DNA from 2 places in the Blautia sp. AF19-13LB genome. Region 1 is predicted to be linked to the other one. Evidence: riboswitches for the same ligand, from Rfam matches in the RefSeq annotation. Region 1 holds a riboswitch; the other holds the start of a gene.
What was found. A riboswitch is a leader RNA that binds a small molecule or an ion and turns the genes downstream of it on or off. The one in region 1 is predicted to bind cobalamin.
Positions count from the first base shown of each region.

Region 2: linked by a shared signal. The riboswitch ahead of DWX32_RS02990 (sirohydrochlorin cobaltochelatase) and the one ahead of DWX32_RS15050 (hypothetical protein) in region 1 are both predicted to bind cobalamin.

Region 1 covers NZ_QUGO01000016.1:54,583-67,232, reverse strand. Annotated here, with positions in the region: gene DWX32_RS15100 (MATE family efflux transporter) at 1-130, shown strand, start outside; gene DWX32_RS15095 (helix-turn-helix domain-containing protein) at 448-762, shown strand; gene DWX32_RS15090 (RtcB family protein) at 1,101-2,309, shown strand; gene DWX32_RS15085 (helix-turn-helix domain-containing protein) at 2,358-2,612, shown strand; gene DWX32_RS19715 (hypothetical protein) at 2,719-2,871, shown strand; gene DWX32_RS15080 (hypothetical protein) at 2,871-3,410, shown strand; gene DWX32_RS15075 (TrkH family potassium uptake protein) at 3,419-4,804, shown strand; gene DWX32_RS15070 (potassium channel family protein) at 4,820-5,476, shown strand; gene DWX32_RS15065 (TrmH family RNA methyltransferase) at 5,488-6,258, shown strand; gene DWX32_RS15060 (hypothetical protein) at 6,434-7,903, shown strand; gene DWX32_RS15055 (DUF885 domain-containing protein) at 7,994-9,760, opposite strand; cobalamin riboswitch at 9,880-10,083, shown strand; gene DWX32_RS15050 (hypothetical protein) at 10,363-12,650, shown strand, end outside.
Region 2 covers NZ_QUGO01000002.1:155,351-168,000, reverse strand. Annotated here, with positions in the region: gene accB (acetyl-CoA carboxylase biotin carboxyl carrier protein) at 1-21, shown strand, start outside; gene fabZ (3-hydroxyacyl-ACP dehydratase FabZ) at 48-485, shown strand; gene DWX32_RS03000 (acetyl-CoA carboxylase biotin carboxylase subunit) at 482-1,828, shown strand; gene DWX32_RS02995 (acetyl-CoA carboxylase carboxyltransferase subunit alpha) at 2,105-3,814, shown strand; cobalamin riboswitch at 4,616-4,809, shown strand; gene DWX32_RS02990 (sirohydrochlorin cobaltochelatase) at 5,104-6,408, shown strand; gene DWX32_RS02985 (hypothetical protein) at 6,548-7,159, shown strand; gene DWX32_RS02980 (DUF2798 domain-containing protein) at 7,272-7,730, opposite strand; gene DWX32_RS02975 (TrmH family RNA methyltransferase) at 8,090-8,914, shown strand; gene DWX32_RS02970 (AraC family transcriptional regulator) at 9,006-9,881, opposite strand; gene DWX32_RS02965 (alpha-amylase family glycosyl hydrolase) at 10,080-11,624, shown strand; gene DWX32_RS02960 (HelD family protein) at 11,683-12,650, opposite strand, start outside.

The DNA.
Region 1 (12,650 bases):
CGGCCCGATCGCCGTCTGGATCGGCATGGCGGCAGACTGGAGCCTGCGGTCCATTCTCTTTACCATCCGGTTCAAATCAGGAAAATGGCTGAATCATCATTTGATAGAAGAAAAGAAACAGGAGAGCTAAACATCTTCTTCCGGTAAAAAGGAAAGCGCATATGCAAGAGAGTCGTTGAGATGAGATTTTTGACCGCGGCTGGAAGCCGTACCGGATCAATCACCTGAGCTGGTGGAAAGAGGAGCTTGCATCCGAAGAAGAGATGGAAGAGGGACGGAACAATCTTGCAGCACACGACAATCGGAATGTAGATGAAAAGAAAATCCTTTTGTATGAACAGATCATTCGGGTTGTGTAGAAACAGGAAGAAAAAACTGGATTTTTCCAGTACCGGATGATAAGATAAAACTGTGTTTCGGGATGGCTTAAACATATGGAGGTGCAGGATGGAACCCATTTATTTGTCAATCCAGCAGAAAGAAACTGGCAGCCGCATCAAATCCCTTCTTCGTGAAAGCGGATACACCGTGAGAGACATTCAGAATGCCATGGGTTTTGAAAATCCACAGGCGGTCTATAAATGGATTTCCGGCAAGTGCCTGCCAAGTCTGGACAACTTTCTCATTTTAAGCAGATTATTAAACACAAGCATCGAAGATATCCTCGTCATTGACGGGGATATTCCTCGTTTCCGAAGCAAATACAGAAAAATCCGAGAAAGATTAAACCGCTGGTATAATGACAAAATCGTTATTTTGTGATACAGTGAAGAAAAAACAGAAAAAGAACCGGTTAAAAAGGTTTTGGAAAGGAAAAACAGATGTCAGCAGGAATACGTTTTGGCTACCGCAATTTAGAACATACCCCAGAAGCAACGTTTGTCGTCAAACAGCGTGGCTTTGTTTTGATATGTTCAATTGAGAAAAGCGACAGAACGGATTCTGTGGAATATGATACGGGAGGATCAAATTAGACGACCGCATCAGACAACTGGATACGAACGAAGAGGAGCCGCTTATCTTATGTTGAACACATGGGATAGGTGGCTTTTTCTATTAAAATTTTATATCAGAACAAATTGAGAAGGGAGAAACCCGGAATGGATCAGATCGAAATCAAAGGAAAAGTAAATACAGCCATCTGCTATGCCAGGATCGTAGAGGAGGAAGCCATCGAGCAGATCCGACGCATGTGCGATTATCCGATGACGGAAGGCTCGCGGATCCGCATCATGCCGGATGTGCATGCGGGAAAAGGATGTACGATCGGAACAACGATGACCATCCGCGACAAGGCAGTGCCGAACGTCGTCGGCGTGGATATCGGGTGCGGCATGTACACCGTAAATCTTGGAAGAGCCGAACTTGATTTTGCAAAAATCGACGAGGCGGCACATGTTATCCCGTCCGGCATGAATGTCTGGGAGGGGAGACAGGAACGTTTTGACCTGATGACACTTGCCTGCAGCCGGGAATTAAAAGACACAAAACGCCTGGAGCGGTCGCTTGGAACCTTAGGCGGCGGCAACCATTTTATCGAGATCGATGAAGCCGCCGACGGCACAAAATATCTCGTCATCCATTCCGGCTCGCGGAATCTCGGAAAACAGGTGGCAGAGTATTACCAGAATCTGGCAGTGCGGCTGGACCGCGGTTATGACGAGTACCTGGAAAAACGCGAGGAGCTCATACGCACCTACAAAGAGCAGGGCCGCAGAAAGGAAATCCAGGAGGCGTTAAAACAGCTGCAGTGGAAACCGGACGAAGCGCAGATGCCGGAGGATCTCTGCTATCTGACCGGAAAATATCTGGAAGCCTATCTGCACGACGTGGAGATCTGCCAGCAGTTTGCACGCCGGAACCGGGAAAAAATGGCGGAAATCCTGCTGGAACGAACCGGCCTTACCGGCACCGATGCGTTCCACACGATTCATAACTATATCGACACAAACGAGATGATACTACGAAAAGGCGCAATCGCAGCGCACAAAGGAGAACGAGTGCTGATTCCGATCAATATGCGCGACGGCAGTATTCTCGCCGTCGGAAAAGGAAATCCGGAGTGGAACGATTCTGCCCCGCACGGAGCCGGACGGCTGATGTCGCGCAAAAAAGCGAAGGAAACCCTGGCACTGGAGGAATACCGGAAGAGCATGGAGGGAATCTATACGACTTCCGTCAACGAACATACCCTGGACGAGGCGCCGATGGCGTACAAATCGCTGGATGACATTCTCGATATAGTCCGTGCATCGGTCGATGTCGTGGAGGTGCTGCGTCCCGTTTACAATTTCAAAGCATCAGAATAGAGGCGGAGGAAACCAGTAAAATTCCTCCGCAAGAAGGAGGAAGAAAAAATGATGGCAATTCCGTCAATTGATATGGAAGCAACAGGAAGAAACATTACAAGACTGCGGCAGCAGGCAGGCCTTACCGTCCGCGACCTGCAGGAAATTTTCGGTTTCACCACCCCGCAGGCAATCTACAAGTGGCAGCACGGCACCGCCATGCCGGCAATCGACAACCTGGTCGTGCTGGCAGCGGTACTGAATGTGTCGATCGATGAGATCGTGATTGTGGAGACAAGAGAGCTTGTACTTGCGAGTGCATAAACCTGAGAACGTATTTTACGCAACTTTAACACAATCTTCCCTCAATTTCATGTAGAATAAAAAGCACAGATTCCGTAGCTTTTCTACAAGCCGCAGCAGCCGGCTTATGGTAGCAGAAGCACTCGGTGAGGCAGAAACGGCAGGCTGGATCGGGTTGGCTCCGTTGACTTTATATGTGCAAACTGATAAGATACTCATAAGTATGTTCTTAGGGGTATCTTATTTTTGTATTTCAAAAAGAAAAGGGGAAATTAAATAATGACAAAAAAGAAAATCATTGGCCTTTGCATCGGCGCTGTCGTTCTTGCCGTGGCTGCGGCCGGTGTGAAGGAAGGCAGCTGGCTGATGAAGCATCGCCGGATGCAGAATGAGTTTACGCATGAGATGAATGCATTCACGACCAAAACAAACGCTGAGCTGATCCAGCCGACGATTGTTGCGGAGGATGATATCTACGGCTGGTTTTTCCATGAGGAAGATGACGGGCTGTACATGAATCTCTATTACCGGATCAAAAACGAGTCCAATCAGCACGAAATTGCATCCAGTGAATTTCCTGTGAAGATCAAAAAGGAGCTTCTTGCGGATGATAAAGTGTGGAGCAGAACGACGGGGGCCGCGAAAAATCAGGTTCACGCGGAATACCTGGAAGGAGAAGATGACATGACGGTTTCGTTTGACGTCTATTACCAGTGTGAGGGTTCCTGCGGGGAATATTTTGCGGATATTACCGTGACGGATAGTGAGACCGGAAAGCTCTACTACAGCAGTGAAGCAGAAAATGAAGCGGCAGAATAGGAGGAGCGATGGCCGAAAAAGAAAGCAAAAATAAATGGCACACACCGGCGGAGCGGATTATGATGCTGGGGTTTGCTGCGGTGATTCTGCTGGGGACAATTCTTCTTTGCCTGCCGGTTTCTGCGGCGGACGGAAAAAGCGTTTACTGGCTCGACGCCCTGTTTACCGCAACGACATCTGTCTGCGTGACGGGCCTTGTCACCGTTCCGACGGCGACGACATGGAGTACCTTTGGAAAAATTGTGATCCTCGGGTTGATTCAGTTCGGAGGTCTTGGCATCATGGCGTGCCTGACGATGGTGTTTCTGATCCTGCGCCGGAAAATCAGTCTGCAGAGCCGTAAACTGATCCAGGACACTTACAATCTGCCGGTTTTAAAGGGCAGCGTCGGTATTGTGCGGAAGCTGCTGATCGGCACGGCGGCGGTGGAGCTGGCGGGAGCCTTTTTCTACAGCTTCTGGTTTGTGCCGGAATACGGTTTCTGGAAGGGAATCGGCTACAGCCTGTTCCACTCCGTATCCGCCTTCTGCAACGCCGGAATTGACCTCGTCGGGGAATCCTCGTTCGCCCCGTTTGTGACGAACCCTCTCATCAACTTTACGACGATGGGCCTGATTTTCTTAAGCGGCCTTGGCTTTCCGGTCTGGTGGGAAGTTCTGGAGCGCGTGCAGGATCTTGTAAAAGGAAAACGGACCCGGAAAAACTTCGTGCGCGGCTTCACGCTCCACACCAAACTGGTTCTGACGACAACCGTCATTCTTCTGTTCGGCGGGGCGCTTCTGATCCTCGCGCTGGACTGGAACAACGCATCCTCGCTTGGCAGCTTAAAACCGGCGCAGAAGGCTATGGCGGCCTTCTTCCAGTCCGTGACGACGCGAACCGCCGGCTTTGAGACGATCCCGCAGGCAAACTTCTCGGACGGCTCCGCGATGGTAAGTATGATCCTCATGTTCATCGGCGGCTCTCCGATGGGAACGGCGGGCGGTGTCAAGACGACGACTGTTGCGATTCTGCTCGTGGTCGTCGCATCCTACATCCGCGGCGATTCCGACACCGTGGTCTGGGGACGGAAGGTCATGGAAGAAAACATCCGCACCGCGGTCGTTATTTTCTTCTTCGCACTGACGATGGCATTCACCGCGACGGTGCTTCTGATCTCTGTCACCGGAAGTCCTCTGCTGGACTGCCTGTATGAGATCGTTTCCGCTGTGGCAACCGTGGGACTGACGCGGTCGCTTACGCCGACCCTTCCGGCGGCGGGAAAAATCATCGTAATTCTGGTCATGTTCATGGGACGTCTTGGACCGGTTACGCTGGCTATTGCACTGCGGCGGAGAAGCGGAAGAAAAGATGTGGATATCCAGCGCCCGGAACAGCGGGTGCTGATTGGATAAAAGAGGAGAAAAAACATGAGTAAACAATACGCAGTCATCGGACTTGGAAAATTCGGCTTCGCCGTGGCGACGACGCTGGCGCAGGCAGGAAAAGAAGTGCTCGCGGTCGATAAAGACCCGGAGCTGGTACAGGAGATCGCCGATCTCGTCACATATGCGGCGCGCGCGGACATCACCGACAGCCGTGTTTTTGCATCGCTTGGCATCAGCAACATGGATGTCGTGATCGTCGGCATCTCTGAAAATATGGAGTCGAGCATCCTCGCCACCCTGCAGGCAAAAGAGGCGGGCGTGCCGCTCGTCATCGCAAAGGGCATGAGCCAGATGCATGCCAATATTTTGAAAAAAGTTGGCGCGGACCGCGTCGTGATGGCGGAGAGTGAGACGGGCATCCGCCTCGGAAAAAGCCTGATTTCCGGTGGCTTCCAGGACTTCTTCATGCTGTCGGATTCGTTCTCCATGGTAGAGCTTCCCGTGCCGGAAGCGTGGACGGGGCATAACCTCGAGGAGCTGGATCTGCGGAAGAAATACAGTATCAACGTAATCGCCGTCAAGGACGGGGAAGACATCCGTGTCACGGTCAATCCGAAGACGCTGCTCCGCGCAGAGGAAGTGCTGATTCTGATCGGCGAAAACAAAGAACTTGCCAAATTGATGAAAAACAGGAAATGAGGGGACCATTCATGATTACAAGCAGCAGCAATGCACAGGTAAAAAACATTATTGCGCTGAACAAAAAAGCAAAAGAACGCCGGGAGCAGGACGTTTTCGTGGCGGAGGGCTGGAAAATGTTCCAGGAAGCGCCGCGGGAATGGCTGAAAAAAGTATATGTGTCTGAGGGCGGCAGCAAAATGCATGAAATGCCGTCCGACGGGACAGAATACGAAGTAGTGGACGACCGCGTGTTCCAGTCCATGTGCGACACGAAGACGCCGCAGGGTGTTTTAAGTGTGATCCGCATGCCGCATTACACCGAAGAGGAGGTGATGGACAACGGAAAGACACCGCTTCTGATGGTGCTTGAGGATCTGCAGGACCCTGGAAATGTCGGAACAATCATCCGCACCGCAGAGGGCGCAGGAGTCACCGGCATCATCATGAGCCGCGGTACCGCGGATATCTTCAATCCGAAAACGATCCGTTCGACGATGGGCTCGATCTACCGTATGCCGTTTCTGATCGTCGACGATGCGGTCGGATTTGTAAAAGGCTTAAAAGCGCGGAAGATCTGTACGTACGCGGCACATCTGCACGGCGTGCATTCCTACCGCGAGGAGGATTACACAAAAGGAACGGCATTCCTGATCGGAAATGAGGGAAACGGCCTGACTGATGCAATGGCAGAGGCCGCCGAGTGCCTGATCCGTATTCCGATGGAAGGAAAAGTGGAGTCGTTAAACGCAGCGATTGCATCCGCCGTTCTCATGTATGAGGCACACGGCCAGCGCGCATAAAAGAAAGAGCGTTACCGGTTTTCTTACATTTCTCTTAACCTGCCGGAAACCTACTCGACAGAACCGGTATTTTGAGCTAAAATAGAAAGAGCAGAGTCCGGGCTGAATTTCTGTCAGTCCGGTAAAACTGTAATATTTGCCAGAAAAGCAAAAGCTGTTTTGGGAGGAAGGAAAAATGAGTGAGAAAAAAAACATCAGTAAAAAGGAGCTCCGAAGAAGAAAGCGGAAGCGTGCGCTGATGATCAAAACAGGAATTCTATGTGTTCTGCTTGTCATCTTCGGCATTGGAATCTGGGCTTTGGCCGGAGGAACAGAAAAAATCCAGCAGAAAGCACAGGAAAAAGAGGATCAGAAAACAGCAGAGGTGGACGGTTCCGTATCGTCGGACAGCACGGGAAGTGCTGAAGCGCCGACAACGAAAGCACAGATTATGGCGGAAGCCGATGCACTTGCGCAGACATACGATTACGATGGAGCCATTGAAAAGCTCCAGAGCGTAGAGGGCGCAGCGACCGACGCGGATATCATCACAAAAGTAGCAGAGTACACCAGCACGAGAGATGCCTGTGTGCGCGTCAACGTCAACGAAGTAACCCACATTTTCTATCATTCTCTTGTAGTCGATCCGCAGAAAGCGTTCTATCAGGACAACGCACAGACCGCAGGCTTCTGCCAGTGGATGACCACCGTGGATGAGTTCAACGCGATCACCCAGCAGATGTACGACAGAGGATATGTCATGGTTTCGATCAACGATCTCGTGAAAAAGACCGTAGATGATGACGGAACCGTTCATTACGAGGAAGGGGACATTTACCTGCCGGAGGGCAAGAAAGCATTCGTTCTTTCTCTGGATGACCTTTCCTATTACCACTCTTACGACGGACGCGGCATTGCCAGCAAGATGGTAGTCGGCGACGACGGAAAACCGACCTGCGAATACATTCAGGATGACGGAACTGTTGTGACCGGTGCTTACGACTGCATCCCGCTGATGGATCAGTTTATCGAAGCGCATCCGGATGCCGTATACCACAATGCGCGCGGAACCGTAGCACTGACCGGCTACGATGGAATCCTTGGATACCGCACCGACGGTGATTACAAGACGAGAGAAGATCTGACGGATGATCAGGTAGCATGGCTTGATGCACACCCGGATTTCGACTGGGATAAAGAGTGCGAGGAGGCGAAAAAAGTAGCCGATGCGATCAAAGCAGACGGCTGGACATTCGCAAGCCATACCTGGGGCCATATCCGTGTCGGCGACAAACCGATCGAGACGATCCAGGCGGATACCGAGAAATGGCTGACGTATGTTGCACCGCTCATCGGCGGAAGCGATATCATCATCTTTGCACATGGACAGGATCTTTCCGACTGGCACGATTACACGATGGACAATGAGAAGTTTGCTTACTTAAAGAGTCAGGGCTTCAACATCTACTGCAACGTAGATTCCTCCCAGTATTTCGTTCAGGTAAGAGACAATTACCTGCGTATGGGACGAAGAAACCTGGATGGATACCGTCTGTACCAGAACCTCTACGGAGGCGGCGAGGACAGAACAAGCGATCTGTTTGATTCTGCCTCTGTTATTGATCCGCAGCGGCCGACAGATCCATCTCTTTACAATTTAGGTTAAAGAATTTTGAAAATGAAAAAGATCTCACAGAACTTTCTATTATTTATAGAAGAAAGTCTGTGGGATCTTTTTTTCAGCAGGGCGAACCGTTTACAGATATTTTTCTACGAGCGGAAACGGCAGAGGCCCGAGACGGAGCAGTTTTTCATGGAAACCGATCAATGAGAATGAGTCACCTTCCTGTTCCCGCACTTCCGAGAGGAGCTGCGAAAACGAGAGCGATCCGACACAGTATTTCAGATAGTTCGCCGGTGTCTCGAGAATATACTGATATAAAGAGGCAGCGGCCGACGCATCCGTGATGCCGAACTGCGCCAGAAAGGCTGACGCATCCGAGAGGAGCCATCCCTGGCTGTGGATTCCGAGATCCAGCAGCGAGCAGAGGGTAAGATGCACCGAGCGGTTCAGATACCAGAGACGGCAGAGCGCCTGCGTGTTTGCATCGAGATTACGTGCGGCGTAGCGGCAGGCATATGATTCAACGTAGGTTGCCCATCCTTCCACATAACCCGACGGCGCGTAGAGATGGCGGATCAGAAGCGGGTCGGAGCGCGAGAACGAGACGGTCTGGTACAGATGGCCGGGAAAGCCCTCGTGGGCAAGTGTGGAATACAGCTCGATGCCGGTCATCTCATCCGCGGGATTCAGGTAAATGGAGTTGGGTGAATTGACATCGGCGGGCGGTGTGAGATAAAAGGCGGGGCTTAAAAAATCCTTGAGGGAGTCATCCACGGTCTTTACTTCGTATGCGATACCCGAAAGAACGGGAAAATCTTCAGAAACGGCATTCTGCAGATCGGCAAGCATTTCCTCCGGCGTGGAGAACGGCAGCACGAGCGCCTGCTCTGAGAGGGGGAGCGACGGATTCTGATCGAGAATGATCTGCATTTCGGCACACTGGTCCGCAAGCTGCTGTGTTAAAAGGCGGGTCAGCTCCTCCGGTGAAGCATCAACACCGACGCGGCTGCGGAGAAGATACGCATAGTAGGAAAGTCCGCCTTCCTGCCGGGAAAGACCACCGGCGTTCTGTGTTCCTTTGCCGCGGAGTGAAGAAAGCGCATCGGAAAGAGAGCGGTAGGCGGGAAAAACACAGGAGGTAAGGAGTTTTTCATGCGTCTGCAGACAGAGATTCCTTTCCGCCTCAGAAAACAGTGAAGACGCCTGCAGTTTATTCTGAAAAACGGTGTGGAGCAGATGGATTTCCGGTGTATCCGCGTCGGCGAGAAAAGCACTGCACTGGTGGATAATGCCATCGACCGCAAGGTCATTCTGAAACACGCCCTGCCGGGATTTTTCCTGTTCGAGTGCGATGAGGTCGGAGAAATAGCGCGGGAGATCCTGCAGAAGATGGAGGTAGTCGGCGATATCCTGCTGTGTGCGGAACGGGTACTCCGCGAGCAGAATGGGAAGCTGTGCCTGAATCCCAAGCGACGGACCGAGCGGTTCCGCAAGAAGGCTGGTGCTGCCCGGCATTTTCTCGCAGTCCAGCTCGTAGAGCAGAAGATCGAGCGTGATCTGATTTTCCGCGGAGAGGCGGTTGCGATGAAAGGATGTGAGCGTTGTTTCCACACTCTGCAGCAGGGCATCATATGAGGTGCGGTCAGGGATGGAAACCGTGCCGAACGAGGCGGTGCCGGGGGCAATTCCGCGGGAAGCCGGATCAGCGAGGGTATAGTGGAGCGTGATGGCAGAAGAGGTTACCTCGGAGTGGAACCGTTCCTCCACATACGCGGAAAACCGGCGGTTCTCACCAGGGGAAAAGAACGGGGAAAAATACCAGAACAGCAGGGCGAAAAGAAGTCCGCCGCACAGAAGCAGAGGGAACAGGATGCGGCGGTGCAGAGAAGCTGGTTTCATAGAATAGGCTCCGGTGCGGACAGTTATCATAAAGTATGTAAAAAATGCTGATTTTATGCGCTTTTTCCGTGGCCTTTCATTTGACTTTCCAAAACGGCTTTGCTATAATCAGTAACGAATGAAATAAGGGACTTTTCAGTGCAGAACGGATTTGAAAAAGAATCCGCGAAGGTAAAAGAGAATCAGGTGGAAATCCTGAGCGATCCGGTCACTGTAAGCAGGGAGTGTTAGCTGCAGAAATGCCATTGTGCGAAACGCATGAGAAGGCGCGGCTGCCGTGAAGATCTGCGAGTCAGGAAACCTGCTGGAAAGGTTAGTGAATCGCTTCCGATGAAAGCATATATTCATGGAAAGATGTACGAAGCAAAATCGGACATCTGCTTTTTTGTCGCCATGCGTCCGAAAAAGAGCTCCGGTGGAGAAACTCTTTTGCAGAAAAAGCAGATGTCTGTTTGTCTTTTCGCAGAAAAAATGTGTCCTCAAAAACAAGATTACTTGCAGGGAGACATCATTGACGGGGACAGGCACCGCCCAGCTGCCTGAAAAAGTCAGACGGAATCCGGAGCAGATGCGCGAAGGATATCCGAAGAAAAGGAGAAGTTATGAAAGGAAATTCAAGCAAATTTCTGGCACTGCTGCTGTCGGCGTCCATGATCATGAGCCCGACTGCCAGCGTATTAGCAGATACGCAGGAAAAAGCAGCACAGACAGAAAGCAGCGCAGCCGCAGAGGAAGCGCCGCAGAGCGAAGAAACAGCAGAGACGGCAGAACCGGAAACAACACCGGCAGAAACCGAGAGCAGTGAAAGCACTGCAGAGACTCCGGCAGAAGAGCCGACGGAAACACCGGCCGCGCCTGCAGAGGATCAGACAGCGGCAGGATCTGACGAGACCGAGACACCATCCGCAGATGAGGATGCTTCGGAAGATACTGCAGAGGACACTGCAAAAGACGGTGAAGAGACTGCCGATACCACAGAAAAAGAGCCGGAAGCAGCAGATGAGACTTCCCAAGATGCTGAAAAAGAAACACCGGCAAAAGAAGAAACCAAAGATGCTGTAAAAGAGAATACCAGTCCGGCGGCAGAACAGCCGAAAACGGAAGTAAAAGAAACAACCAAAAATGAGGCATCCAATACAGCCGAGGAGAAAGAAACAAAAGCAGCGGAAGCAGCAAAACCGGCAGATGGTGAGTATGAGACTTCTGCAGAAGCAACCGGAAGCATGTTCCGTGTGATTTCTTCCAGACTCATCGTAAAAGATGGAAAACTGAAAGCATCCATTCTGCTGAGTGGAACCGGCTATGATTACCTGTATACGGGAACAGCAGCAGAAGCTGCCGCAGCAGATGAAAAGAGCTGGATTGCTCCGACAGGAAGCGAAACCTATACGGATACGAAGACCGGTGCAGAAAAGACCGGATATCGTTTTGAAATTCCGGTGGAAGAGCTTGACAAACAGATGGATGTTGCCGTTCGCTCAGCCAAGAAAAAAACATGGGCTGATAAAACCGTTACGATCCACAGCACCGATGCAATCCCGACGGTAACACCGGAACCAACCGAGACTCCAAGCGAAAATCCAGGTGAGGATTCCTCGAATAAGCCAGCCAGTGTAGAAGCACCGGTTACCAAAGAGGACGGCAGCGTATTCAAAATGTTCGTCATCTCCGAGGCAACAATGATCAACAAGGGCGATAAACTCGTTCTTACACTGAAAACAAACAACGTATCATTTGATAAACTGTATCTTGGAAAGAACGATGACCTTGCAAAAACACCGGCTATCCAGGGAATGCAGGAAGCAAACGGCGGTTATTCCTTTACATTTGAAGTAGATGCGGACAAAGCCGGCACAACCGTTCCGATCGTTCTTGGAAAGAAAGACGGAACCTGGTACACCAAACAGCAGCTTTATCTTGCAGTTCCGGGAAGCAAAACACCGGAAGTAACTCCGATACCGGAGCCGACCGAGACTCCGGTCCCGACTGCAACCCCGACTCCGAGTGAGACTCCGGTTCCAACCGCAACTCCAACTCCGGAACCGGCGAAAGTAGAAAACGGTATCTACAGCGGAACCGCGGAGACCGGCGCAGCTATGTTCAAAGTAGTCGGCGTAGAGCTGACCGTAAAAGACGGCGACATGAAAGCACGCATCACGTTAAGTGGTGTTGCCTACGATTATCTGTACATGGGAACACCGGAAGAGGCAGCTGCCACAGACAAGAGTGCATGGATTGCAGGCGTCGGCACCGTTGATTACACAACAGCAGACGGCGAGACGAAAACAGGAATGCAGTATGATATTCCGGTAGCAGCACTCGATCAGGCACTTGTTGTTTCTTCCCATTCTGCAAAACGGGATAAATGGTATGCAAGAACCATTACTATTGCATCTTCCAGTCTGAAAAAGACCGCAGATCTTCCGGCAGATGAGACCAATAAAGTAGCAGATGGTATTTACAGTGCAGAGGCAACAACTAATGCAGCAATGTTCAAGGTAGTCGGCGTAAAACTGACCGCGAAAAACGGAAAAATGACAGCAGTTATCACCTTAAGCGGAAGCGGCTATGATTATCTGTATATGGGAACCGGAAAAGATGCGGCAGCAGAGAGCGGCGCATGGATCGCTTCCACCGGAAAAGTGGACTACACCTTAGACGGTGAAACCAAAACCGGAATGCAGTTTGAAATCCCGGTAGAGGCACTTGATCAGGAATTTGCTGTAGCAGCTCATGCAGTAAAGAGCGGCAAATGGTACGACAGAGCCATCACGATTGCATCTTCCAGCCTGAAAAAGACCGGAGACCTTCCGTCGGATGACAACAAGGGCGATACTCCGAAACCAACCATCGTTCCGACCAAGACCCCAACCGTATCTCCATCTGAGAC
Region 2 (12,650 bases), on a different contig from region 1:
CTGTTCCGGGTAAAAGCGTAAAGCCGGGACGAGAAAGGAAGCAGCGAATGAACAGTTTGACAACGAAACAGATTCAGGAGATTATTCCACACAGACATCCGTTTCTGCTGGTGGATTACATAGAAGATTTTGAGCCGGGCGAATTCGGCATTGGGTATAAATGTGTGACGTACCGCGAGGATTTTTTTGCGGGTCATTTTCCGCAGGAGCCGGTGATGCCGGGCGTGCTGATTATCGAGGCGCTGGCGCAGGTCGGTGCGGTTGCGATTCTTTCTCTTGACGAGAATAAGGGAAAAATTGCATTTTTCGGCGGCATCAACAAGTGCCGCTTTAAGGGAAAAGTGAAACCGGGAGACAAGCTTCGTCTGGAGACGAAAATTATCCGCCACAAGGGACCGATGGGCGTCGGGGAAGCGGTTGCTTCGGTTGACGGCAAGGTGGTCGCGCAGGCGGAACTGACCTTTATGGTGGGGGCAGCACAATGATTCGAAAAGTTTTGATTGCAAACCGTGGGGAGATCGCGGTCCGGATTATCCGGGCATGCCGTGAGATGGGAATTCTCACGGTTGCTGTTTATTCGGAGGCGGACCGGGAGGCACTGCATGCGCAGCTCGCGGATGAGGCGGTGTGCATCGGGCCGGCACCGTCGAAGGACAGTTATTTAAATATGGAACGTATTTTGAGTGCGGCGCTTGTGACGGGGGCGGATGCGGTTCATCCGGGATTTGGATTCCTGTCGGAGAACAGCACGTTTGCGCGGAGATGCCAGGAGTGCCACATTACGTGGATTGGGCCGTCGCCTGAGGTGATGGACCGGCTGGGTAATAAGTCTGAAGCGCGAAATACGATGCAGGCAGCCGGTGTGCCGGTGATTCCGGGGACAAAGGAACCTGTTTTTGACTGGGAGACGGGTCTTTCTGAGGCCGACCGGATTGGTTTTCCGGTGATGATTAAGGCGGCGCTTGGAGGCGGCGGCAAGGGTATGCGCATGGCGGAGACGCGCGGGGAGTTCCAGAGTGCGTTTCAGACGGCGCAGAAGGAGGCTAAAAGTTCGTTTGCGGACGGGACGATGTATGTGGAGCGGCTGATTCGTCATCCGCGTCATGTGGAGTTTCAGATTATGGCGGACTCGTTCGGGAATGTGATTCATCTTGGGGAGCGGGACTGCTCGATTCAGAGGAATCATCAGAAGATGATTGAGGAGTCGCCTTGTGTGGCGATTGATGACACGCTGCGGGAGCGGATGGGCTCGGCGGCGGTCCGGGCGGCGAAGGCGGCGCATTATGCGAATGCGGGGACGATTGAGTTTCTGCTGGAGCCGGACGGGAATTTTTATTTTATGGAGATGAATACGCGGATTCAGGTGGAGCATCCGGTGACGGAGTGGGTCACGGGGGTGGATCTGATTCAGGAGCAGCTTCGGGTGGCTTCGGGGATGCCGCTGTCGGTGACGCAGGGGGAGGTACGGCTTTCGGGTCATGCGATTGAGTGCAGGATTAATGCGGAGAATCCGGCGAAGAATTTCAGGCCTTGTCCGGGGAAGATTACGGAGATGCATCTGCCTGGGGGATTTGGAGTACGGGTGGATACGGCGGCGTATGACGGGTATGTGATTCCGGCGTTTTATGATTCGATGCTGGCGAAGCTGATTGTGCATGGGAGGACGCGTGAGGAGGCGATTGCGCGGATGAGGAGTGCGCTGGGGGAAGTCGTCATCGAGGGAGTCGACACTAACGTTGATTATTTGTATTCTATTTTAAATGAAGAGGAGTATCTGGCCGGGAGGGCGGATATTGAGTTTGTGGAGCGGTTGACGGAGAGATTGTGAGAGACGGACGCCGCCCGGCAGTACAGCAGAGGGGGACGGCGCGGTTTCAGAGGAAAGAAACACTAAGGCCGCCCCCCTCTGCTGTACTGCCGGGCGGCTGAGATCAGACACACGACTGGGAGAGTGTGGTCAGCGACACCGCGGGGCGGTGCGGCTGGGATGACAGGAGTGAGCGGTTAAGAGAGAATGAATGCCTCGATGGGTGAGGTGTGTGGTTGGAAGATTGTTATGGTGACAATAGAGTGAAAGTGTTATGACGTAAGGAGTGATGGTGGTATGATGCTGGGTAAGTATTTTAAGAAGACGGTGTTTCGGAAGGAGCACACGGCGGATGGGGTGGTGCCGGAGGCACCGCAGGGGATTTTGAAGAAGTGTAATGCTTGTAAGGGGGCTATTTTTACGGAGGATGTGAAGAGGAATCTTTATATTTGTCCGAAGTGTGGGAATTATTTTCGGGTGCATGCGTATCGGAGGATTGAGTTTCTTCTGGATGATGGGAGTTTTGAGGAATGGGATCAGGGGATGACGGCGGGGAATCCGCTGGGGTTTCCGGGGTATGAAGAGAAGGTGAGGGCTCTGCAGGAGAGAACAGGACTTACGGAGGCTGTTGTGACTGGTAAGGGACAGATCAACGGGATGGAGACGGTGATCGGGGTCTGTGATGGCAGGTTTATGATGGCCAGTATGGGTGAGGCTGTTGGGGAGAAGATTACGCGGGCGGTGGAGAGGGCGACGAAGCTCTCGCTGCCGGTGATTTTGTTTGCGTGCTCGGGAGGGGCGCGGATGCAGGAGGGGATTGTTTCTCTGATGCAGATGGCGAAGACGTCGGCGGCGCTGAAAAGACACAGTGATGCGGGGCTTTTGTATGTGAGTGTGCTGACGGACCCGACGACGGGCGGCGTGACGGCGAGCTGGGCGATGCTGGGGGATATTATTCTGGCGGAGCCGCATGCGCTGATCGGGTTTGCGGGACCGAGGGTTATTGAGCAGACAATAGGACAGAAACTGCCGAAAGGATTCCAGCGGGCGGAGTTTCTGGTGGAGCATGGGTTTGTGGATCGGATTCTGCCAAGAGAAGAGGCGAAAGAGGTGCTGTCGGAGATTCTGCGGATGCATGGGAAAGATATCGAAGTTTCCTCGGAAGTGCTGACTTTGGGGGATGGAGACGTGAAGCGGTCTTTGGCAGCACCAGAAACGGGAGAGAAAACATCGGCTTGGGACTGTGTGCAGAAAGCGCGGAAAAAGGACCGACCGGTGGGAGAAGATTATATTCGGGAGCTGTTTCCTGATTTTATTGAGTTTCATGGTGATCGACTGTATGGCGATGATGCGGCGATCATCGGCGGTATTGCATCGTTTGACGGCACACCGGTCACGGTCATCGCCGAGGCGAAAGGCGCGGATACGAAAGAAAACATCCGCCGCAATTTCGGCATGCCGTCCCCGGAGGGCTACCGCAAAGCCCTGCGTCTGATGAAACAGGCCGAAAAATTCCACAGGCCTGTTATCTGTCTCGTAGACACCCCAGGCGCCTTCTGCGGAATGGAAGCCGAAGAACGCGGCCAGGGCGAGGCGATTGCGCGGAACCTGTATGAAATGTCAGCGTTAAAAACGCCGGTTCTTTCTATTGTCATTTCAGAAGGCGGCAGCGGCGGTGCACTGGCACTCGCCGTGGCGGATGAAGTGTGGATGATGCAGAATGCCATCTACTCCATCCTGTCGCCGGAGGGATTTGCAAGCATCCTGTGGAAAGACGGCAAACGCGCGCCGGAGGCCGCCGAGGTGATGAAGCTGACGGCGGGGGATTTGAAGGAACTGGGAATTGTAGAAGAGATTGTGGAAGAGCCGGGGGAGTTTACGGTGGACACAATGCCAGTGGTGTGTGAAGAATTGAGAGGCAAAATTCTGAAATTCCTGGAAAAGTATGAGAAGATGGATGGGGAAGAACTGGTAGAGGAGAGGTATCGGAGATTTCGGGATATGTGAAAAGAAGATTTTGACATATTCTGAAATGCATGATATTATGATATTGAAAAGAGTGCTACCGATAGACGGTTAGTCCATATTTATTGGTTTATGTAAAAATAGTCGCCAAAGTTTGCAGGACTGGGCGGCTATTTTTGTGATTTCGCAGTATCTTTGCCGAAGTTGTATCCAAGGCTAAAGCAGGTTAAGCCGAAACTTACAACTGCTATGAAGTCGATAATACTCATGGCTTAGCCCTCCTTTCCAAGGAATTCCCATATAAAGGGTTTCTATGTAATCGGAGAGTCACAGTCCCTCCGTAGAAGGACTAACCGCCTACCGTTATGGCAGCACCCGTATATTGAGTATAACAGTTTCTTGTAGTCCATTCAACAAAAATATGATTGAAATGCAGAATAAAAATATACGGATTTTAGATATACAAAATAAATAGAGGATTTGAAGGGAGGAATAACTAATTGACGTTGGCGGAATTTATGGTAAGATAAAAGGGCAGGATACAAATACCGAGGATATTCTGCGAGTTCAGACTTAGGTCTGTGAGTTGAAAAACATTTTTGGATAAGTGTTAGACAAAAAGCATTAGAAAATATTCTAGTGCTTTTTATTTTAGTATTTATGTTATACAACAATGTAAACTTTACATTATTGTATAAGTATAAAAATATAATTTGTATTGTGTCCACGATGAACGTCGCGGATGTGGTATATGAAATGGAAAATGGCCGGATTTCCTGATTTTACGGCACTTGACAGAGAAAAGATGATGTGCTACACTAACAGTCGTTAAAGAAAAGACAATTAAATATCGATGTGTAAGGTGTCGGACATACGTGTCCGGTGAAAAGGGAAGCAGGTGTGAATCCTGCACGAACTCGTCACCGTATTTTGCAAGCAGGGGAATGATCCACTGGGAAACCGGGAAGGAGACCGATGCGCTGGAGTCAAATCCTGAAGCAATGAGCCGGGAGACCTGCCTTTCGCAGTACAGGAACGTTACGTTCGTGCCACGAGGAACTGGCAGTACAAAACAGGAAAGCGGACATTTGCCCCACAGCGGGTGAGATGGTTTTCTTTGTGATAAAAATACTGGAAGCCCCTCGTTGAAAAACGAAAGGGCTTCTTTCTATTTACGCGGGCAACGAGCCAAAGTCCGTGCTTGCACGAGACCTTAGCGACTGCCGCGATAACTTGAGAAACTCGCGGAGCGTGTTTCTCATAGTTTGAAATGTAAAACGTCCCCGATATTGGTTGTTGCAAAGATACCAGCAAATGGGAGGAAAACAAAAATGAAAAAGAAACTTGTAGTCGCTTTAATTTCAGCAGCTATGGTAACATCTATGCTCGGCGCATGCGGAAGCAGCAACGCATCCAGCAGCAGCGCAAGCAGCACAGCAACAAGCAGCGTAAGTGCATCTTCCGCATCTGAGGAAGACACCACAGCAGCAAGCAGCAGCGTAAGCGCATCTTCTGCATCTGAAGAGGTATCCGCAGATGCAGACCAGGAGGCAGCAGATAAAGTGGCAGCTTTGATTGACGCAATTTATGTACAGGAAAGAAATGATAACACCGACGAGCAGTGCAAAGAAGCAAAAGAGGCATGGGATGCCCTGACAGACGCACAGAAAGAACTCGTAGAAGGTGAGAACGCAGATCCGGATTACTTCGGAAGAGACACAGGGGATGCTTCCAAGGATGATCCGTTAAACGGAGACGAGATCGGCGAGAATGAGCTTCTGGTTGTAAGCTTTGGTACTTCCTTCAACGACAGCCGTGCTGAGGATATCGGAGGCGTTGAGAAAGCTCTGCAGGCTGCATATCCGGACTGGTCCGTAAGACGTGCCTTCACTGCACAGATCATCATCAACCATGTACAGGCCCGCGATGACGAGAAGATCGACAACGTAGATCAGGCACTGGAAAGAGCTGTAAGCAATGGCGTGAAAAAACTGATTATTCAGCCGACTCATCTGATGCACGGCGCAGAGTACGACGAGCTGAAAGAAGCAGTAGATAGCTATAAAGATAAATTTGAGTCCGTAACCATCGCAGAGCCGCTGCTTGGCGAGGTTGGAAGTGACGCTACCGTAATCAACGAGGACAAACAGGCCGTTGCAGAAGCAATCACGGCACAGGCAGTAAAATCTGCAAATTATGACAGTCTGGATGCAGCAGCAGAGGACGGCACTGCTTTCGTATTTATGGGACATGGTACTTCCCACACTGCAAATGTAACCTACAGCCAGATGCAGACACAGATGGATACTCTTGGATACAAAAACGTATTCATCGGAACCGTTGAGGGCAAGCCGGAAGAGACCGCTTGCGAGAACGTGATCGAGGCAGTAAAAGCAGCCGGATACAAGAAAGTAATTCTTCGGCCGCTGATGGTTGTTGCAGGTGACCACGCAAACAACGATATGGCAGGCGAGGATGAGGATTCCTGGAAGAGCCAGTTTGAGGCATCCGGTGCATTCGACGAGATCGACACTCAGATCGAAGGTCTTGGAAGAATTGATGCTGTTGAGCAGCTGTATGTACAGCATACCAAGGCAGCTATGGACGGCAACGGCGTTCAGGACGATGCTGAATAATTAGGGGTTGCATTCCGAACGTAAAATAGAGTAAAATAAGATCCGGCAGTACGGCTGAAGAGACTCAGTGTGCTGTCGGATTTTAAGTTGAGCGGATGAAAAAGATCCGCTTCAAGGTGATACAAGGAGGAATTTTATTATGAGAAAAAAATTGGCAGTTCTTTTTCTTGGAGCAGCACTGACTGTATCCATGCTCGGCGCATGTGGCGGAAAGGATGCAGCGTCATCTTCTGCATCTGCAGTATCTGCGTCTTCTGCGGCAGACGCATCTTCCGCTTCTGTACAGGATGCATCTAAGGCAGAGAGCAGTACATCCACATCAGATGTTTCAGCAGAAAGCGCATCGGCAGCGGAGACTGCAGGAGAAAGCAGCGCATCAGAGCTGGAAGACGGTACGTATACGGCAGACTTCAATACAGACAGCAATATGTTCCATGTCAATGAAGCAAAAGAAGGAAAGGGTGTCCTGACGGTAAAAGACGGAAAAATGACCATCCACGTCAGCCTGGTATCCAAAAACATTGTCAATGTCTTTGTGGGAACAAAAGAAGAAGCACAGGCAGACGGCGCAGAGCTGATCGAGCCGACCACAGATGAGGTAACGTATTCTGACGGAACCACAGATGAAGTGTACGGCTTTGATATCCCGGTAGAAAAACTGGACGAGGATTTCAATGTTGCGATCATTGGTAAAAAAGGAACCTGGTATGATCATGTAGTCAGCGTATCCAATCCGGTACCGCAGGAGTAATCCCGGAAGAAAACAAAAGATATCCACAGAAGGCGAACCATTTTGCACCGTCTGTCCACAGAAATTGTGGAAAGAGAGGGGAAAAGCGGTTCGCCTTTGTGGATATCTTTTCTTATTTTTCCGGAAACAGTTTGCGGAACAGAAAACGGATGAAGGGTCCGCAGTACATGAGCTGCCAGAAGAAGGCAACCGGGAAATTTAAGAACGTGGTCTGAAGCCAGACAGCGACAAATTCCTTTCCTGCATTTTTAAACAGCAGTGTTGCAATAAAACTCATAATCGGACACATAATAGCAATAATCATAATGGAAATTGCCAGCGTGATTACGATCGGACGATCCTGCGGTGTTACCATGCAAAAAGCTAATTTGTGAGCCAGATGATCCACGAGGAAAAACTCGAGGATAAAAGCGGCCGGCCACATGATTATCATCTCGTGAAACGCCATCAGAAAGACCTGATTTGTCATTCCGCCGATGTTCATGGAAATGTTGTAGCAGATCATGGCATAGACCATCAGAAAGGACATCATGAGGGTAAATACAACGTTTTGAAATTTTGTTTTTGGCATCGATTGTTCTCCTTTTCTTTGCAATTTTGAAAAATGGGCGCAAAAAAGACACATGTGTTGTTCGTTAACCAAGCAATGCACTTGTGCCGTTTCCAATCTGATACCAATCTTTTCTGCAGTTTTTAATTTTGAACCGTCGATTATTATAACGTCTCCGGCGGCGTTTGGCAAGAGGAAATTGAGAAATTTTAAAAAAAGACAGATAAACAAGAAAATTCGATGCGTGCTGGAAGCACGGTTTGGCGAATGGTGCGGGGAACGGCACCGGCGGGAAAAAGAATGGATTGCGAAACGGGAGCGGGATTGCTACAATAGAACATAGTGAAAACAAAGAGAAAACGCAAAAGGAAATCAATATTATGTCAGAGATCAGAAAAATCGAAAACTTTGCGGCGCCGGAGCTCGACGTGTATGCGCGTCTTTCAGAACCGCAGTTATTGCACTATTATGAACCGCAGCCAGGCCTTTTTCTTGCGGAGAGTCCGCGTGTCATCGAGCGTGCGCTGGATGCCGGATATGAACCGGTTTCGTTCCTTGCCGGAAGCGCAGAGCTTGCCGCAAACGAAGCACTCTTTGCGCACTGCCCGAACGCGCCGGTCTATACAGCAGAGACGAAGGTGCTGGAACAGCTCACAGGCTTTGCCCTCACGCGCGGCATGCTCTGCGCGATGCACCGCCGCACGCTTCCGGCTATGGAGGAAATCTGCCGGAATGCCCGCCGCGTGGCGATTCTGGAAAATGTCGTGAACCCGACGAATGTCGGTGCGATTTTCCGTTCCGCCGCCGCGCTTGGCATCGATGCCGTGCTCCTCACATCAGGCTGCAGCAACCCGCTGTACCGCCGCGCCATCCGCGTGAGCATGGGAAATGTCTTCCAGGTCCCGTGGACCGTGCTGCCAGGCGGCAGTTACTGGCCGGAGCAGGGAATTGCTTCACTGCAGGAACTTGGATTTTATACCGTTGCGATGGCATTAAAAGAAGACTCCGTTCCGATGGATGATCCGTCGTTAAAAACGCATGAAAAGCTCGCCATTCTGCTCGGAACCGAGGGTGACGGACTGGCAAGTGATACGATCGCTGAAACAGATGCAACCGTGCTGATTCCGATGACACACGGTGTGGATTCACTGAACGTCGCTGCGGCGAGCGCTGTCGCATTCTGGGAGCTGGCGGGAAGAAGATAAAGATGTTCCGTCGGTACCGGAGATTACGGAATAAAAATAGGATCAGAGATAGATTTTCGGGATGCATATTTTGATGCATCCCTTTTTGAATTTACGGATTTTGAAATTCCTTCCGATACATCTGCGGCGTACATCCCACTTTGTTTCGGAACTGCCGGTTGAAGTTGGAAAGGTTGCGGAAACCATTGTCGTACGCGATTTCGGACACACTCCGCGTCGTACTGCGCAGCGCCTCGCAGGCGGCTTTGATCCGAAGCTGTGTCAGATATTCAACGGCCCCGAGTCCGAAGGTCTGCTTAAAACAGCTCATAAAATAGCTTTTGCTCAAATGCGACAGCCTGGCAAGTTCCTCTATGGTAATCGGGTCGGCGAAGTGCTCCTGGATATAGGCGAGCACAGGCCGCAGGTTTTCAGCAGCCGCAGGCATGGCGGGACGATCGGTGCAGAGTTCCGGCGATGCGGCGAGCAGATAGAAGAAGCGGAGCAGCTCACTTTTCAGCAGAAGATCGGAGACAGCAGAGTTTTCACGGATGCAGCGGAAAATCTGATGGACGGATGCAGAAAGTGCAGCATAACCGGAATGTTCGGGTGAAATCGGTGCCTGGATGCGGCGCCGGGCGGAGAAAAACGGCTGCAGAATTTCCGTGTAGCTGCGGTCGTCATACCCGCCGATCAGCATATTCTGGTGGAAAACAATCGTATCATAAAACATCGACTCCTGCTCGGCGGGCAGAATGGCATGTACGAGGTTCGGCTGAATCAGAAAAATATCACCGGCATGCGCCGTAAGCAGACGGTCCTCATACTGAAAATACCCCGTTCCGCGTTTGATATAATTCAGCTCCATCTCCCCGTGCCAGTGCAGCGGTACGCCGGGAAAATAGTCGGGCATCCGGCAGTCATAATAACTGTAGGGAACCTGCATGGAGCCGTGCTGGCGTTTTTCTTTCGCAGCAGAAAGCATCATAAAATCCTCCTCCAAAAAGCATGTGCGTAAAATGCCGGAAATGGCAGAGCGCGGCATGCATAAAATCATAGAATAGTATTAGAATGAAATAGGAAATTACTGGTATTTCAGCGGATACAGTAGTAATATATCATATAGAAACACTTGCTGCAACGACGAAAATACAGCAGAAATAAGAGCGAAAGAGGAAAAGAAAAAATGTCAAAATGGTTAGATAACGCAGTATTTTATGAGATTTACCCGCAGTCCTTCAACGACACCAACGCCGACGGAATCGGAGATTTCCAGGGTATCATTGAAAAATTAGACTACATCAAGGAGCTGGGCTGCAACGCCATCTGGATCAACCCGTGCTTCCTGTCCCCATTCGGTGATGCAGGATACGATGTCGCAGATTACTGCCGCGTTGCACCGCGCTACGGAACGAATGAGGATCTGAAGAGAGTTTTCGAAGAAGCACACAAACGTGACATGCACGTTCTGCTCGACCTGGTTCCGGGCCATACATCTGTTGAGCATCCATGGTTCAAAGAATCCATGAAAGCAGACCGCAATGAATTTACAGACCGCTACGTATGGACCAATAACGTATGGGAAGCACCGGAAGGAATGGGAAGCCTGCGCGGCATTTCCGAGCGTGACGGCGCCTGCGCCATCAACTTCTTCTCCAACCAGCCGGCCCTGAACTACGGCTTTTATCAGCCGGATCCGGAAAAACCGTGGCAGCAGTCCTTTGATGATGAGGGACCGCAGGCAACGCTGGCAGCGATGGAAGATGTCATGAGATTCTGGCTGAACATGGGCTGCGACGGCTTCCGTGTCGATATGGCGGGCTCCCTGGTAAAGAACGATCAGGAAGGCAAAGGAACCATCCGCCTGTGGCAGCAGGTACGGAAATTCCTGGACGCCGAGTTCCCGGATGCAGCCATGGTATCCGAGTGGGGCGAGCCGGACAAATCCTTACAGGGCGGCTTCCACATGGACTTCCTGCTTCACTTTGGACCGTCCCATTACAACGATCTGTTCCGCTGCGATGAGCCATTCTTCTCCAAACGCGGAAAAGGAGATATCTCTGAGTTTGTAGAGACCTACAAAACCAACTACAATAAGACCGCACAGAAAGGCCTGATCTGCATCCCGTCCGGAAACCATGATATGGACCGTCTGGCACGCCGTCTGCAGGGGGATGAGCTGAAAATTGCTTTCGCTTTCCTTCTTTCCATGCCAGGTGCGCCGTTCATCTACTACGGTGATGAAATCGGTATGCGCTACGTCGAAGGCCTGAAATCCGTTGAGGGTGGATACAACCGCACCAGTTCCCGTTCTCCGATGCAGTGGGATGACAGCACCAACGCAGGATTCTCCAGCGCACCGGCCAGTGACCTCTACATCACCATGGACCCGGGCAAAGACCGTCCGACCGCCAAAGCACAGATGGCCGATCCGGATTCCCTGTACCACGAAGTTAAAAAACTCATCCAGATCCGCCAGAGCAGCAAAGCACTCTTAAGCCGCGGAACCATCGAGTTCGTTTATGCAGAGAAAAACCAGTATCCGCTGGCATACGTCCGTGAGGCTGAGGGTGAAAAAGTCCTCGTTATCATCAACCCATCCGACAAAGAGCAGTCCTTCCCATACAGTGCAGAGCTGAAGGATGCCCTCTACACGATCGGAGGAAAAGCAGAATCCAAAGACGGAACCATCACCATCCCGGCACAGTCCGCAGGATTCTATCATATCTGATCGAAAATAAAAATGACAGGGAGATCCAATCGAATTTTTTCGGAGGATCTCCCTGTTTTTAAATATGATACACTCTCAGCTCATGCAATGCCCTGGTCGCTGCAATATACTGCGCCTGCATCATTATCTCCCGTTTCTCGTCCTTCGGGAAAATAGAGAACACCTGATCAAACTCCAGCCCTTTCGCCAGATAAAATGTGGTAACCGTCAGTCCTTTCTTAAAACTGGAGCTGTCACGGTTCAGCCAAGAAAGCCGCTTCCCGCAGTCAAAATCTTTTTCTGCCAGAATCTCCCGCAAAATCAAATAAGCCCGTTCCGCCGTCTTCTCATCCGGTACAATCACCGCCGCCGTCTCATACGTTTTCTCATCTGGAAACAGCGTATCCACTGCCTCCCGCAGAGCCGCCTCAAGATCCGTGACATCCCGTTCCAACACCGGCATTCCGTGCCGTTCAAACAGCTCCAGATCCGTCACGCCAATGAGATTTGCCGCATACGACGCAATTTCCACCGTATTCCGGTAACTCTTCCGCATCTCAATCCGCCGCAGATCCTTCCCGAAAATCCCCGGTAAAAACTGCAGTACATCCTGCTGCTGATCCGCCATCGTCTGCGCCCGGTCGCCGAGAATCGTCATCTTACAGGAAAACATCCGCCGGATAATCAGATACTGGAGCCGCGAATAATCCTGCATTTCATCAATCACCAGATGCTTAATATTCGACCGCTCCGCCTGCCGCGACAGGCGGTACTTCAGATACAGAACCGGATACACATCCTCATACCGCAGTTTCCGCTTCTCCAACGGCCGCCGCGGCAGCGTCTGATATCCCTCTTTCTTCAGAAAACGATTGTAGAGAACATAAAAATCCATCGTCTCATACATCTTCCGGAATTTTTCGATGAGCGGAATCCGCTCCTCCTCCGGCAGATCCCGGTTCAGCAGCGTCTCGATCTCGTCAATAAACGTCTCCGCCACCGCATCCATCCGCGAGAGCAGCGGAATATCCGCAAACTTGTCATAAA